One region of the Bradyrhizobium sp. BR 1432 genome, then DNA from elsewhere that is predicted to be linked to it. Evidence: riboswitches for the same ligand, from Rfam matches in the RefSeq annotation. Region 1 holds a riboswitch; the other holds the start of a gene.
The links. A riboswitch is a leader RNA that binds a small molecule or an ion and turns the genes downstream of it on or off. The one in region 1 is predicted to bind fluoride.

Region 1 (8,110 bases):
TTTGACCAGCGATTCGCGGCCTTCCTCGCCGCCAAGCGCGAGGTCTCGGCCGACGTCGAGGCCGCCGCGCGCGCGATCGTCGACGATGTCGCCAGGCGGGGCGATGCAGCCCTGCTCGAGGCCACGGCAAAGTTCGAACCGGCTGACGCTGGATGCATCGGGGCTGCGCGTCACCGCCGCCGAGATCGAAGCCGCGACAAAGGCCTGCGATGCCGCGACGCTGGATGCGCTGAAGCTCGCGCGCGACCGCATCGAGACCTATCACCGCCGCCAACTCCCGGCGGACGAACGCTTTACCGACCCGCTCGGCGTCGAGCTCGGCTGGCGTTACACCGCGATCGAATCCGCCGGCCTCTACGTGCCCGGCGGTACCGCGGCCTATCCGTCCTCGGTGTTGATGAACGCCGTGCCTGCGAAGGTCGCCGGCGTTGCGCGGCTCGTCATGGTGGTGCCCTCGCCCGACGGCAAGCTCAATCCGCTGGTGCTGGCGGCGGCTTCGCTCGGCGGCGTCACCGAGATCTACCGGGTTGGCGGCGCCCAGGCCGTGGCCGCGCTCGCGCACGGCACCGCGACGATCGCGCCGGTCGCCAAGATCGTTGGCCCGGGCAACGCCTATGTCGCTGCCGCCAAGCGGCTGGTGTTCGGCAAGGTCGGCATCGACATGATCGCCGGTCCCTCCGAGGTGTTGGTGATCGCCGACGACACCGGCAATGCCGACTGGATCGCCGCGGACTTGCTGGCACAGGCCGAGCACGATGCCAGCGCGCAATCGATCCTGATCACCGATTCCGCGCGGCTTGCCGCCGACGTCGAGAAGGCGGTCGCAGCGCAGCTGAAGACGCTGCCGCGCGCCGCGATCGCAGTCGCCTCGTGGGCCGATTTCGGCGCCATCATCATGGTCAAGGATCTTGCTGACGCCATCCCGCTCGCGGACGCGATCGCCGCCGAACATCTCGAGATCATGACTGTTGATCCCGATGCGCTCGCCGCAAAGATCCGCAACGCCGGTGCGGTGTTCCTGGGGGCGCATACGCCGGAGGCGATCGGCGACTATGTCGGTGGCTCCAACCACGTGCTGCCGACTGCGCGTTCGGCGCGATTCTCCTCAGGGCTGTCGGTGCACGACTTCATGAAGCGCACCTCGATCCTGAAATGCGGCCCGGATCAGCTGCGTGCGCTGGGCCCGGCCGCGATGACGCTCGGCAAGGCGGAGGGGCTGGACGCCCATTCGCGCTCGATTGGATTGCGCCTCAATCTGTCATGACAAAGCCGCCCGAACAGGACGACTCCAACAATCGCATCGTCGGCGTCACGCTCGACGAGGACTCGATCGGCCGTTCCGGGCCTGACATCGAGCACGAGCGCGCGATCGCGATCTACGACCTGATCGAGCAGAATTTGTTCGCGCCCGACGGCGCCGACGGGCAGGGCCCGTTCACGCTGCATATCGGCATCACCGGCAACCGGTTGATGTTCGACATCCGCCGCGAGGACGGCACGCCTGTCGTCGCGCATCTGTTGTCGCTGACGCCGTTCCGGCGGATCGTGAAGGACTATTTCATGATCTGCGACAGCTACTATCAGGCGATCCGGACCGCGACGCCGGACAAGATCGAGGCCATCGACATGGGCCGCCGCGGCATCCATGATGAGGGATCGCGCACGCTCCAGGAGCGGCTGAAGGGCAAGGTGCGGGTCGACTTCGAGACCTCGCGCCGGCTGTTCACGCTCATTACCGTCCTGCATTGGAAAGGATAAAAGCGGATGGCTGCGCCCCCACGCGCACGCGATCCGCAATCGGTGCTGTTCGCCTGCGCGATGAACAGCGTGCGCTCGCCGATGGCTGAGAGCCTGTTGCAGCACATGTTTCCGCAGGGCCTCTACGTGAGGTCGGCCGGCACCAGGAAGGGCGACCTCGATCCGTTTGCGGTGTCCGTGATGGCCGAGCTCGGCCAGGACATCTCCGCCCATAGGCCGCAGACCTTCGAGGAGCTGGAGGACTGGGAGGGATTGAACTTCGACCTCATCATCACGCTGTCGCCGGAGGCGCACCACAGGGCACTGGAGCTGACCCGCACGCTCGCCGCCGACGTCGAATACTGGCCGACGCAGGATCCCACCACCATCGAAGGCAGCCGTGACCAGAAGCTCGCCGCCTATCGCGAGGTCTGCGATCAGCTCTTGATGCGCATCCGCCGGCGATTCGCAAAGGCGGGTGCGGCGAGCGGGTAGCATGCGGCGACCGTAACACCCGCGTCACAGAGCGCAGGCACACGCGTGTTGGCAACCTCGAATCACCAAACCTCCGGTTCCCGGGTTGTGAAACCGGCCCCCTTCCGATAGGTTCCGCGCGAAATTCACTCCCTGCTTCATCCCCCAAATCACCTGATGCTCGGCCGCCCCAAATTCGTACTTGCCTCCGGTTCGCCGCGACGCCTGTCGCTGCTCAACCAGGCCGGCATCGAGCCGGATGCGCTCCGGCCGGCCGACGTCGACGAGACGCCGAAGCGGGGCGAGCTGCCGCGCGCCTGCGCCAACCGCCTCGCCCGGGCCAAGGCCGATGCGGCGCTGAAATCGGTGCAGCTGGATGACGAGCTGCGCGGCGCCTTCATCCTCTCTGCCGACACCGTGGTGGCGGTCGGCCGCCGCATCCTGCCCAAGGCCAACCTCGTCGACGAAGCCGCGCAGTGCCTGCGGCTGCTGTCGGGCCGCAACCACCGGGTCTACACTGCGATCTGCCTCGTGACGCCGCGCGAGGCCTTCCGCCAGCGCCTGGTCGAGACCCGCGTCCGATTCAAGCGCCTCTCGGAAGACGACATCCAGGCCTATATCGGCTCCGGCGAATGGCGCGGCAAAGCCGGCGGCTATGCCGTGCAGGGCATCGCCGGCTCGTTCGTGGTCAAGATGGTCGGCTCCTACACCAACGTGGTCGGCCTGCCGCTGTACGAGACCACGGCCCTGCTCGGCGGCGAGGGCTTTCCGACCCGCTTCGGCTGGCTCAACGGCACCGCGGTGTGAGCACCACAGCGCCGCCGACAAAAAACGCGAAAACAACCCCATGCATGCGCCCTCGCCCGAGGAACTCGTTTGCCGGCCGGCGCTTGACCTGCCTCACCTCGTGTAAGCTGCTCCGACCATGAACGATCACGTCAAAACGCCCGCCGCCCCCCTCAAGACCTGCCCGATCTGCGGCAAGCCGCAGTCAGAGGCCACCCGCCCGTTCTGCTCCTCGCGCTGCCGCGACGTCGATTTGAACCGCTGGCTGAAAGGCTCCTACGTCATCCCCGGCCGCGACGACGAGACCGATGACGTGGAATAACAAGCGATATCAATGATTTGGTGAGCTCAAGAAGCGCCGCGTGCCAGCCGCGGCGAGCCCGCCCCACCTTGTGCACAGCCGGGCCACGCCCGGCGCAGCCTTCAGGCGAAGCCGGGTGGACAGGCCGCTTCTAGCCCACTATAAACCGCCCGCTCGATGGGCTTTGGCCCCTCTCTTGGAGCACGCCCAGGTAGCTCAGTTGGTAGAGCATGCGACTGAAAATCGCAGTGTCGGTGGTTCGATTCCGCCCCTGGGCACCACGATCTTCGTGCGGCTACCACGCCGAAATAGATGAATCGCAACTCGCGGACAGCTCCGTAGGTGCATTCGCTCCGCCTTAATGCGTCAGAAATGGGCTTTCGTAGACCGCCGCAGGGCCAAGTTCGCGCTCGATTTCGAGCAGGCGATTGTATTTTGCGAGCCGCTCGCTGCGGGACAGTGATCCAGCCTTGATCTGTCCACCGCCCATGGCAACCGCAAAGTCGGAAATGAACGTGTCCTCGGTCTCGCCCGATCTATGCGAGATTACGTAGCCCCAACCAGCATCGCGGCACATCTGCACCGCCTTCATGGTCTCGGTAACCGTGCCGATCTGGTTCAGCTTGATCAGAACCGCATTGGTCGCTCTGCTATCGATACCCTTCTGGATAAAACGAGGATTGGTGACGTAAAGATCGTCGCCGACGATCTGGATTCGGTCGCCGCAAGCGGCCATCTGCAGGCGGAATCCGTCCCAGTCATCCTCGGCGAATCCATCCTCGATCGAAACGATAGGATAAGCGTCTAACAGGCCGTTGTAGAGAGAAAGCAGCTCGTCTCGCGAGAGGGTCTTGTCACCGGATTTGGCGAAGACGTACTTGCCATCATTTGCAAAGGTGCTGGCTGCGGGATCGAAGGCAAGGGCAACGTCGGTGCCGGGCTGCAACCCCGTCTTGCGGATCGCTTCAACGATCAATTCGCAAGCCTCTTCGATAGTCCTCAAGTTGGGCGCAAACCCTCCCTCGTCGCCGACCGCAGTCGAGTGCCCCGCCTTGTGTAGGAGCTCGTGGAGCGCGTGGAAGGTCTCGGCCCCGTAGCGGACGGCTTCCGCAAAGTTTGGGGCGCCATGGGGCACTATCATGAATTCCTGGAAGTCGAGCGAATTCTGGGCATGCCGCCCGCCGTTGATGACGTTCATCATGGGGACGGGGAGCCTCGTTGCTGAGACGCCGCCCAGATAGCAGTAGAGCGGCACACCTGCCGCCGAAGCCGCGGCACGCGCGATGGCCATGGAGACACCAAGGATCGCATTCGCACCCAGCTTGATCTTGCTCTCGGTGCCGTCGAGCACGATCAATGCCGTGTCGATGGGCTCCTGGGGGCAGGCAGCCATCCCCATGAGGCGATCCCGAATGATCCCATTGACGTGAGAAACGGCCTTGAGCACGCCTTTGCCGCCGTACCGCGCCATATCGCCATCGCGCAGCTCCAGCGCTTCGTAGCGTCCAGTCGAGGCGCCGGACGGCACCGAAGCCGTGCCGGCGTGCCCATTGTCGAGCCTTGCCACGACGCGAAGCGTGGGATAGCCGCGCGAGTTCGAGAATTTCGAATGCATCGAGAGCTTGGATGGCCGGAAGCGGACTATTCATCTTTGTCTCCATGATCGACCGAACTCCAGGTGAGTGAAGAGTGCTCGGAATTGTCGGCGTGCATCGACCGCGAATTCGCTTCGGCCTGGTCGCGGGGCATCTCAAGCGACAGCGAGCGTTCGAGTGCCGCCTCCTGCGCGCGCAGCCAGTCGAACAGGTCGCTTCGCTGGCCGCCGAGGGGGCGCGCCCATCGCAAGTTCTTGAACGGCGTAGCCTCCGGTCCGGCCCACCAATACTCCTTCGTGACCATCAGCGACCAGCCGGGGCGACCTGACCGGGACAAGGTGAAGATCTCGATGACGATTCCATGTCTGGAGCTCGAAAAACTATGGCGCTCCCGCTCGAATTCGACACCATCATGCGTCCAGCGGGATCGTTTCATGCCCGGATTCGTGCTGGTTATGAGGAGGTCGAACATCCGGAAGAATGAGGGGCGTGCCAGGCTTCTCATGGCTCTGTGCCCCCATCTTGGTCCGCCTCGCTACGTGAGCAGACGACCATGGACGCGGAAAAAAGCACGCGTGGGCGCTCCGCTTGCGAAGGCCGGCAACCATCAGATCCTAAGGGAACGCCGGCCATTGTGTCTCCTACCACCGAGATGGTGCGCGGTAGGAGTCATCAGCCTGCGGCGGTTTCGGGGGCACTCCATCCCCGTCGATATCGTGCATAGTCTAATTGCGCCGCCCGCTTGGGGCAAGAAAATGGAGGGGCGGCTAGTGGCTCGTTGACCGGAACCAGATCGGACGTATACTCGTTTGCAATGTTGGCGATGGGGTTCGCCTGAACCGCCCCGAGGGGCTGATGACTCCTACCGAAGCACGGCTTTGGAGGAGTTTTATTGTGTCTTATCCGCGCCCCCAACCACCGCTTACGGCCGAGTCTGACGGACGCGAACGCCATCCAAGCGCGCCGGATATCGTGCCAAGCGTCCTCTTCGATCGGCCCGAGGACTCTACGGCCGCTCCGGAAAGTGCAGCGCCAGAATTCTTCGCTGATCTGAATCTGGATCAGCTGGTGGCCGCGATAACGGCCGGCTTTGAAGAATACGCCATCAAGCCTGTTTTTCACGTCCCGCTGCAGCGGGTTGAAGCCATTGAATATCGTCACGAAGTCTTCCGCGATCTCGAAGACCCGGCTCTCCTCGACAACATCAGACACTTCGCCGAGCGAATGAGGGATGCCCGGATCCACAAGGCGCTATCGGCCAAGCTCTACGACCGATTTCACAAGCAGATGTGGTTTCTCCACGCAATAGAGATCTACTGCAATGCGGTCGATCAATTGGCGACGGATCTGACGCGATCTCAGATGAAGTCCCGAGCGCTCCTGAGCATTCGCGACTATCTGACCGGCTACATTGCGCAGGACAATTTCGTTGCTCTCCGCGATGAAGCCAAGAGCATCTCTGACCAACTGTCGCAGGTCAGATACGGCATCGTGATACGTGAGGCCTCGTTCACGGTGAAGAACCTCCAGGATGAGCCGGACTACAGCGCGGAAGTTGAGGCGACGTTCGCGAGATTCAAGCAAGGCGCCGCCACAGACTACCGCTCGAAATTCAACGATGCGCCGGAGGACATGAACCACATCGAAGCCAAAGTGCTTCAGTTGGTGGCGCGCCTCAATCCGGAGCCGTTTGCTCGCCTGCTAGCGTTCTGCGCTCGGCAAGTCGAATTTCTCGACAAGGCCATCGTAGGATTCGATAGGGACGTCCAGTTCTATCTCGCTTACTTGAAACAGACGACGAGGCTCGAACAGGCCGGACTACGGTTGTGCCTGCCCGAGGTTTCCGACAACTCCAAACAGGTCCATTGCCGGGAGGGGTTCGACCTTGCGCTCGCGCTGAAACACGTCGGTGAGCAGAAACCGGTTGTCTGCAACGATTTTGATCTGACGGGCAGGGAGCGGCTCATTGTGGTGTCCGGACCCAATCAGGGCGGCAAGACGACCTTCGCCCGCATGGTCGGACAATTGCACTATCTTGCAAGCCTGGGATGCCCGGTCCCGGCGCGAGGGGCCAAGCTTTACCTGGTCGACCAGATCTTCACGCACTTCGAACGGGAAGAGAAGGTCGAAAACCTACGCGGCAAACTGGAAGACGACCTGGTTCGGATCCGTTCGATCCTGAAGCGGGTCACGCGGCGCTCCATCGTGATTTTGAATGAGATCTTCACCTCCACGACGATTCGCGACGAGACATTCCTCAGTCAGAAGGTCATGACGAAGCTCGCGGCCATGGATGTGCTCGGCGTCTGGGTCACGTTCGTCGACGAGCTGTCGACGTTCGGTCCGGAGACCGTTTCGATGGTGAGCACGGTTGTACCGGACCAGCCGGCAGTCCGCACGTTCAAGATCGAGCGGCGGACTGCCGATGGCCTGGCTTATGCGATGGCGATCGCCCAGAAATACGGTCTGACGCATCAGCGCGTAAAGGAGCGCATCAAGCCATGAAGGCGTTCCTGCTGTATCCAGCGCGATTTCGACCCGACGCTGCTGCTATCGCGGCGAGATCGATCCTATGCCCGGCAGAAGGAGCCGGGACTGGATCTCAATCAAGCCTTGCCCTGGAATCATGCCGCCCTGAACCAGGATCTCGGACTTGATATCCTCTTGAACACGATGGCCGGTGGTGACGCCTTCCTGTTGGAAGTGGCCTTGGTCGGGCTGCTCAACGGAGTTTGCGAACTCGACGTGATCGAATATCGCCAGGACGTGCTGCGAGACTGCCTGCAGCACGGGCCGACTCTCAGACGGGCATACGACATCGTGGTCGAGGCATTGAAAGCCGAAAGAAAGCACTATTGGTCGCCGATGTCGCGCTACCCTACCGGCACGCTGTCGCATGCCGTCGAAATATTGGACATCTTCGTTCCGGCCTTACGGAAGCTCCGAGCCTTGGCCGACCGGAACATTGGACGGTTCAACTCACGAGGATTCTCCAGATTATTCGAAATGCTCCGGGCTGAACTGAGCGATCCGTATTTTGAGGAGATCGAGGATCATCTGAAGCGGCTGAAATTCAAAGGTGGGGTTCTGGTCAGCGCCCAACTAGGTAAGGGCAATAAGGCAACCAACTACGTCCTGCGCAAGCCGCATAGGAAGGATCTCGGCTGGTTCGCCCGGCTGTGGCCGACCACCGAAGGATACACGTCCTATCTGAATC
Region 2 (8,110 bases), on a different contig from region 1:
CGTGGATCGTCGGCGGCGCCTGGCTTTCAGTGGAAGGCCGCAAGGTCGACCTGCTCTATCGCAACGCCGACGCGGTCGAAGCGGCGATGGAATCCAGCCGCGCCGGCGTGGTCACCATGGATTATCAGCCCGGCCATCCGCATGGCTTCTGCTCGGCCATCTGGATGGGCGAGATCGCGTATTGTCAGCCTCTGCACGACCCGAAGGGTTTGATCGTTCATCTCAAATCAATCGCGCTTCCGTATCCGCAGGCTCTGCGCCGCGCCCTGATCCGGCGCTTCCAGTGGGAAGTCCTGTTCAGCATCGAAAATGCCGAGCTCGCGGCGGCACGTGACGAGCGGACCCACATCGCGGGATGCCTCTACAGATCGCTCGCCTGCATTGCGCAGGTGCTGTTCGCCCTGAACGAACGCTATCTCATCAACGAAAAGGGCGCGCTCCAGGAGGCGGCTGGCTTGCCGCTGACGATTCCGCAACTGGAGGAGCAGGCAAACGAGGTCTGGCGGCTGATCGGCGACGGCACCTTTGCGCCCGCTTGCGAGGCCTTGCGCAGGATCGACCGGCAGCTGAAGGTGCTGACATCTTGAAAGCATGGAGAACCCGGTGACATCGGATAGTCCCGTCACTTACGAATTTGCAGGCAACATCGCCCGCATCACGCTGCGCCGCCCGCCCGTCAACGCGCTGAGCCTCGAGGTGATCCGCGCGGTGGTCGCGGCGCTCCGCCGCGCCGCGGACGATCCGGAGGCGCGCGTGGTCGTGCTGGCGAGCGCTATCCCTAAGCGCTTCTCGGCCGGCCTCGATCTCGACATCCTGCTCGGCAAGCCCGGCGCCGAGATCCGCGAATTCCTCCAGGCGCTCTATATCGACCTCTACGACGCGCAGTATCGGCTCGGCAAACCGTCGATCGCCGCCGTCGGCGGTGCGGCGCGGCGGCATGACCATGGCAGTGTCCTGCGATGTGGTGCTGGCGGCCGAGAGCGCGACGTTCGGCTATCCCGAGATCGACGTCGGCGTCATCCCGGCGATCCACTATGCCCATCTGCCGCGGATCGTCGGACGTCACCGCGCCTTCGATCTGCTGTTCACCGGCCGCGTCTTCAGCGCCGCGGAGGCGCGCGAGCTCGGCGTGGTCAACCGCGTCGTCGCCGACGCGGAGCTCGAGGCCGAGGTCGCAAGGCTCGCGGCGCAGTTCGCGGGAAAATCGGCGGCGGTGCTACGGATGGGCCGCGCCGCCTTCATGCGCCAGATCGATCTCGACTATCGGCGCAGCATTGCAAGCGCCGTCGACGATTTCTGCAATGTCGCGACGTCGGATGAGGCGCAGGAGGGCTTGAGAGCGTTCGTGGAGAAGCGGCCGCCGAAATGGTGAGGACGGCAGCTTTCAGGCGGTCTTGTCGACCGAAGACGAGGAGTTGGCCGGCGGATATTTCGTCACCGGCACCATGAAGGATTTCGTGCCGACCTGGTAGATGATCTTGCCGTTCTGCCCGTCATCGGTTGCGATCTGCGCCTGGCCGAACATGATGACGTTCTTGTAGACGGTGCCGGTGCCCTGGCGGGTGACGCCGTCGGTGGTGACGCTGACCTGGGCTTCCTTGCCGTTGACCGAGAGCACCTTGAAGCTCGCGCTCTTGCCGTTCTCGCTGGAATAGCCGCCCCAGCTTCCCATGAGGCGGCTGTCGGAAGCCGGCGGGTCCTGCTTCTCGAGGTTCGCGGTCTGCTTGCCAGCGCCCCCGAAGGAGAACAGCAGCACCATGTTCTTGCCGTCCTTGGTGCCGACCGTGACCCCGCCAAAGGTGATGAGCGTGCCCTTGACCTCGGCAAAGCCGCGCTCGGTGTGGCCGTTATGGGTGTACTCGACCTGCGCCCGGGCACCGCGGATGTTCACGACCTTGAAGCCGACGGGCTGGTTGTTGCCCACCCAATTGCCCTTCCAGTCACCAAGCAGCGCGCTCTGGTGATACAGCCGCTCGTTGGCGGGAGAAATCTGGCTGGTGCTCGACGTGACGATGGCCATGGTCTGCTCGGTGGACGGGTTCGACGAACCCGCTCTCGTTCGCGCGCCCGACAGCAAAGTCAAAACTGCGATCGGAAACGAACTGAAACAACCGGATTAGGGCCATGTGCCGGTTAACGAGCGGTTAAATTCAACCGTCGGGCGAGATGAGGCGAAAGGTCCCAACCGGCGTGCGCTATTAACGGCCCCAGCGGTCCGACCAGATCTTCTCGCCGATCATGCAACTGACGCGCGGCTCCTTGTCCGCAACCCGCATCACGGGGCGCTCCGGCATGCGGCCAGCGACCTCCATCAGCAGCTTGGTGCGGATCGCTTCCTTGAACTTGTCGCGATCCTTGATCGTGATGACGAAAGAGCCGGGACCGCCGATGACGCAGTCCTCGTAGTAGAAGTCGAGATTGTCGATATCCATGGTCGAATAGGACGGCTCCTTGACCATGATCGGCAGACCGTTGATGACGATGCCCTTCTCGAGCGCGGCATCGCGCGCCACCGTGACCGGGATGCCATTGTTGTTGGGGCCGTCACCGGAAATGTCGATCACGCGACGCAAGCCCCGATATGGATCCTCGTCGAACAGCGGCATCGCAAACGTGATCGCGCCGGAGATCGAGGTGCGCGAGGCACGCCGGATCGGCGTCTTCATGATCTCGGCGGCAACCGCATCCGCGGTCTCGGGGCCGTCGATCAGGCGCCAGGGGATGATGATCTTCTGGTCGCTGGAGGCGGCCCACTCGAAATAGGTTACCGCGATCCGGCCGTTCGGACCGAGCTTCAGCGCCTGGAGGAATTCTTTGGACTGGATCGCCAGCGCGTAGCCTTCGCGCTGGACCGCGAGCTCGTCCATGTCCATGGAGTAGGAGACGTCGACCGCGAGGATCAGTTCGACGTCGACCGTCTGTGCATCCTTGTCGGCAGCCAGCCGCTGCGGCTGATTCTCAAGCGGCTCGAATTTAGGTCCTGGCGCCGCGATGCCCGCGACGTCCCCTCCGGCAAGCACGCCGGCCACCAGCACAGCCCCGATCGAGAACAGCAAGCGCATCGCAGCGGTCTCCCGTCGTATGACGCGATGGTGACATGCAATCGCCTTGCCGCAAAGTGCGAAGATCGCTTGCGCTTCACATTCGAGTTAGGAACGACGTGCTCGCCGCCGTGTTGCCTCGCTTCGCGCGACTGGAACACACAGCGAGACCGGCACCGTCGTTCCAGAGCTCGCGACGCGCGCAGAATGACGCCTAGGGACAGCGCGGCCGGCCCACTTGTCCGCCGCAATTTCCATGCTAGGCTGGATGCACAGATGGGGATGGAGTCCCCGACAACCGCCCGGCGGTCGATGATCGTACTGGGCTGATGACTCCTGCTTGAGGTGGGGCAATCTTTGAGCCTCTGCCTTTGGTGGGAGCATGGACCGACCCGCCGATGGCGGGTTTTTTGTTGCCTGGTGGCGAAGGCAGGAAACTGGGCCAGCAAGCCAAGGCCAGGAGAAAGTGAAGACGTGACCACGACGACACCGAATGCTGCGCGCGCCACCTTACCCAGGGGAATCTGGGTGCTCGGCTTCGTCTCGATGCTGATGGACATCTCCTCCGAGATGATCCATGCGCTGCTGCCGGTCTATCTCGTCACCGCGCTCGGCGCCTCCACGCTCACGGTCGGCTTCATCGAGGGCATTGCCGAGGCGACCGCCTCGATCACGAAGATCTTCTCCGGCGCGTTGTCGGACTGGCTCGGCCGCCGCAAGCTGCTCGCCGCGCTCGGCTACGGGCTGGCCGCCTTCACCAAGCCGCTGTTTCCGCTCGCCCCGAGCGTCGGATGGCTGGTGGCGGCACGCTTCATCGACCGCGTCGGCAAGGGCATTCGCGGCGCGCCGCGCGATGCGCTGATCGCCGACATCGCTCCCATCGGCCTGCGCGGCGCGAGCTTTGGCCTGCGGCAATCGCTCGACACCATCGGCGCCTTCGTCGGGCCGCTCGCGGCCATCGGCATGATGTGGTGGACGGCTGACAATTTTACGATCGTGTTCTGGGTGGCAGTGCTGCCGGCCTTTCTGTCCTTCGGCCTGATCGCCTTCGCCGTGCACGAGCCGGAGCCGGATCCGAACCGAAAACCTGCAACGAACCCGCTCAATCTTGCCGCGATGCAGCAGCTCGGGGCAGTCTACTGGCGCGTCGTCGCGGTCGGTGTCGTGTTCACGCTGGCGCGCTTCAGCGAGGCCTTCCTGATCCTGCGCGCGCAGAACATCGGGCTCAACCCGATGTGGGTGCCGGCGGTGCTGGTGCTGATGAACGTCACTTATGCGCTGTCGGCCTATCCCGCCGGCGTGCTGTCGGACCGGATCAACCGCACCGGCCTGCTCGCGCTCGGCCTGGTCTTCCTCGCCGGCGCCGACCTCGCGCTGGCACTGCTCCCGAGCCTTGCAGGCCTCGCGCTCGGCGTCGTGCTGTGGGGGCTGCATATGGGGCTGACGCAAGGCCTGCTCTCGGCCCTCGTCGCCGATGCCGCGCCGCCGAGCCTGCGCGGCACCGCATTCGGCTATTTCAACCTGCTCACGGGCCTGGCCCTGCTGGCTGCGAGCGTGATCGCCGGCGCGTTGTGGGATGCCTATGGTCCGGCAGGCACGTTCCTGGCGGGACTCGGCTTTGCCCTGATCTCGCTCATGGGGCTGCTTGCCGTCGGCAACGGTCTGGCAGCGGAGCAAGAATGATGACGGGGAGGCTTTCGTCGTGCTGAGTGGGGTGCTTGCGATCATGATGGGTAGCGTGCTCGGCGGCTGTGCGCGCTATTTCGTGTCCGGCGCGATCGCGCGGCGATTGGGCGAGACGTTTCCGTGGGGCACCATGACCATCAATGTCACCGGCGCCTTCCTGATCGGCATTTTCGGCGCGCTCGCGACCCATCCCGGCTCGGCCTTCGCCACGCCCACCCCCTGGCTGTTCGCGGTGACCGGCTTTCTCGGCTGCTACACCACGGTGTCCTCGTTCAGTCTGCAAACCCTGACGCTGGCGCGGAGCGGCGAGCCGCTCTCCGCGCTCGGCAATGTCGTGCTCTCGGTCGGGCTGTGCCTTGCAGCCGTCAGTTGCGGCTTCCTCCTCGCGGACAGGCTTGGAGGATAGAAGCGCATGGCCGTCCCCTCCTCCGCCGAGCGCTGGCGTAGCGCGATACTCTACGCCTGGGTTGCCGCCGGCAGCATCGTCGGCGGACTGACCCGTTATCTGGTCGGTCTCGCGCTCGACACCGGACCGGGCTTTCCCTTCGCCACGCTGTTCATCAACGCCACGGGATCGCTGATCATCGGCTTCTACGCGGCGCTGACCGGCCCCGACGGCCGCATGCTGGCGCGTCCGGAGCACCGGCAGTTCGTCATGACCGGGTTCTGCGGCGGCTACACCACGTTCTCGACCTTCAGCCTGGAGACCTTCCGACTGCTCCACGGCGGCCTGAAGTACACGGCACTTGCCTATGTCGCAGCGTCCGTCATCTGCTGGCTGGTGTCGGCGTGGCTCGGGCATATGATGGCGAGCCGCTACAACCGCTTGACAAGGAGTTGACCATGCAAATCCCCGCTCAGGCCGTTTTGCTTCGGATCTTCATCGGCGAGAGCGACCATTTCGACGGCAAGCCGCTCTATGAAGCGATCGTGATGACCGCGCGCGAGCGGCACCTCGCCGGTGCCACCGTGCTGCGCGGTCCGATGGGCTTCGGCAAATCGAGCCGGCTGCACACTTCGAAGATCCTGCGACTTTCGGAAGACCTGCCGCTGCTGATCGAGATCGTCGACAGCGAGGACAACATCAACGCATTCCTGCCCATCCTGGATGGCATGATGTCGAGCGGCCTGATCACCTTGGAGAAGGTGCAGGTCCTACAATATGGTGCGAAGGCCGCGAGCTGATCGCTCCAGCAGGAACCCGAGCCCGCCGTGTCCGGGAGGCGGAATGAACGATACTGTTACCACACCGAAAACCAGGACGAAGACCAAGGTCGAGCGGCCGCGGCTGCACAAGGTCATCCTGATCAACGATGATTACACGCCGCGCGAATTCGTCACCATGGTGCTCAAGGCCGAATTCCGCATGACGGAGGATCAGGCCTACAAGGTGATGATCACCGCGCACAAGCTGGGCACCTGCGTCGTCGCCGTGTTCACCAAGGACGTCGCCGAGACCAAGGCGACGCGTGCCACCGATGCCGGCCGCGCCAAGGGCTACCCGTTGCTGTTCACGACGGAGCCGGAGGAATAAAGCTCAGCCCACCAGCGCGTGCGTTTCTTCGGCCAGCCCGTACACGCGCTGTGCCTTGGAAAATCCTGCGATCGGAAATTCGCCGAGCTCGTGCCAATCGTGGTGGCAGACATTGGCAAAACCTTCCGAGGCCACAACGGTCCGCCCCAGCCGCCCCGTGATCTTCTCCAGCCGGGCCGCGAGATTGACGGCGGGGCCGATGCAGGTGAAGTCCAGCCGGTTGCCGCCACCGATATTGCCGTAGAGGATGTTGCCGATGTGCAGCGCGACGCCAAAGCGGAAGCGCTCGACGACATCGCCGACCGGAAACGCGAGCTGCTCCACGCTGGCGCGCGATTCACGCGCCGCCTCCAGCACGCGCGCGCAGACATGGGCGGCATCGCCGACATATTCGTCGATCGGAAACACTGCGAGCAGGCCGTCGCCCATGAATTTCAACACCTCGCCGCCGTGGCCCCGGATCGCGGTGACCTGGCAATCGAAATAATGGTTGAGGATTGCGACCACCGTCTCGGCTGGCAGCCGGTCCGACAGCGCAGTGAAGCCGCGCAGGTCCGAGAGCCAGATCACCGCCTGCATGGTGTCGGTGTGTCCACGGCGGATCTGGCCGCCGAGAATGCGTGCGCCGGCGCGGTTGCCGACATAGGTGTCGAGCAGCATCTCGGCGGTGCGTCGCAGGCTGATGATCTCGCTGACGCGCGCGAGCGGCGCTATGATGCTTCGGATCGCCGCGATGTCGTCGTCGCTGAAGCCGCCGGGATACTGCGTGATCCAGCTCGTGGCGTGGATGGAGCCATCGAGAAAAGGCACCGGCACGGCAATATAGTCGGTCGCGCCTTCGGCGCGCATGTCGTCGAGGAACGGAAATCGCTTGCTGTCGGGATCGCTCGCGCGTCCCCTGACCTCCACCCCCTGCTCGAACACGATGCGGAGCGGGCTGCGGGCGAATTCGGGCGTCTCCAGGATCTCGAAATCGACGCTGCCGATTTCGACCTCCCCACCCTGCCGCCAGATGAAGTTGCGGCCGAAGATTTCCGGATGCAGCGTGCGGATGAAGATGCCGAACCGCCACACTGGCAGGCCGGCCGCGACCAGACGTTCGCAGAAATCGGCGATCATCTCGGCCGGCTCTAGCGACGACCAGGCACCGCCGATCAGCCAGTTGCAGATGCGCTGGAGCTCGGAGCTGTTCATGCCCGCATTTGCGGACGAAGTTGTGGGCCCGTCAAGCTGCGCGGTGGGCTAGTACCGCGACAGGGCGCGTTATCCGCGGTGTGCTCACCTCTCCCTACGGGAGAGGTGAAAGAACTAGCGTCCCACCTGCCCGCGATCGCGCAAAAAGTGATCCGCCAGCACGCAGGCCATCATGGCCTCACCGACGGGGACGGCGCGGATGCCGACGCAGGGATCATGGCGGCCCTTCGTGACGATCTCGGTATCAGTGCCCTTGCGATCGACGGTGCGGCGCGGCTGGAGGATCGACGAGGTCGGCTTCACGGCAAAACGCACCACCACCGGCTGTCCGGTGGAGATGCCGCCCAGAACGCCACCGGCATGGTTGGAGAGAAAGCGCGTGCCGTCATTGCCGGTGCGCATCTCGTCGGCGTTCTCTTCGCCGGTCAATTCGGCCGCGCCAAATCCGGCGCCGATCTCGACGCCCTTCACGGCGTTGATGGTCATCATCGCGGCCGCCAGATCGGAATCGAGCTTGGCATAGATCGGCGCACCCAGGCCCGCCGGCACGCCCTCGGCGACGACTTCGATCACCGCGCCGATCGAGGAGCCGCTCTTGCGGATGCCGTCGAGATAGGTCTCGAAGAAGGCGGCCTTGTCCTTGTCGGGACAGAAG

Region 2: it holds a riboswitch for fluoride, as region 1 does, so the genes downstream of both, ACSKB8_RS44110 (MFS transporter) here and ACSKB8_RS06420 (hypothetical protein) in region 1, are expected to answer to the same signal.

Annotation. Positions count from the first base shown of each region.
Region 1 covers NZ_JBPUGF010000003.1:1,319,010-1,327,119, reverse strand. Annotated here, with positions in the region: partial or broken gene hisD (histidinol dehydrogenase) at 1-1,264, shown strand, start outside; gene ACSKB8_RS06450 (UPF0262 family protein) at 1,261-1,758, shown strand; gene ACSKB8_RS06445 (low molecular weight phosphatase family protein) at 1,765-2,232, shown strand; gene ACSKB8_RS06440 (Maf-like protein) at 2,389-3,018, shown strand; gene yacG (DNA gyrase inhibitor YacG) at 3,137-3,319, shown strand; tRNA gene ACSKB8_RS06430 (tRNA-Phe) at 3,504-3,579, shown strand; gene eno (phosphopyruvate hydratase) at 3,657-4,913, opposite strand; gene ACSKB8_RS06420 (hypothetical protein) at 4,940-5,365, opposite strand; fluoride riboswitch at 5,550-5,609, opposite strand; fluoride riboswitch at 5,704-5,765, shown strand; gene ACSKB8_RS06415 (MutS-related protein) at 5,788-7,398, shown strand; gene ACSKB8_RS06410 (MutS-related protein) at 7,507-8,110, shown strand, end outside.
Region 2 covers NZ_JBPUGF010000004.1:661,877-669,986, reverse strand. Annotated here, with positions in the region: gene ACSKB8_RS44135 (nucleotidyltransferase domain-containing protein) at 1-587, shown strand, start outside; partial or broken gene ACSKB8_RS44130 (enoyl-CoA hydratase-related protein) at 592-870, shown strand; gene ACSKB8_RS44125 (enoyl-CoA hydratase/isomerase family protein) at 944-1,372, shown strand; gene ACSKB8_RS44120 (hypothetical protein) at 1,385-2,020, opposite strand; gene ACSKB8_RS44115 (DUF1194 domain-containing protein) at 2,199-3,062, opposite strand; fluoride riboswitch at 3,311-3,387, shown strand; gene ACSKB8_RS44110 (MFS transporter) at 3,516-4,724, shown strand; gene crcB (fluoride efflux transporter CrcB) at 4,744-5,133, shown strand; gene crcB (fluoride efflux transporter CrcB) at 5,140-5,568, shown strand; gene ACSKB8_RS44095 (DUF190 domain-containing protein) at 5,571-5,912, shown strand; gene clpS (ATP-dependent Clp protease adapter ClpS) at 5,956-6,261, shown strand; gene ACSKB8_RS44085 (adenylate/guanylate cyclase domain-containing protein) at 6,265-7,455, opposite strand; gene aroC (chorismate synthase) at 7,570-8,110, opposite strand, start outside.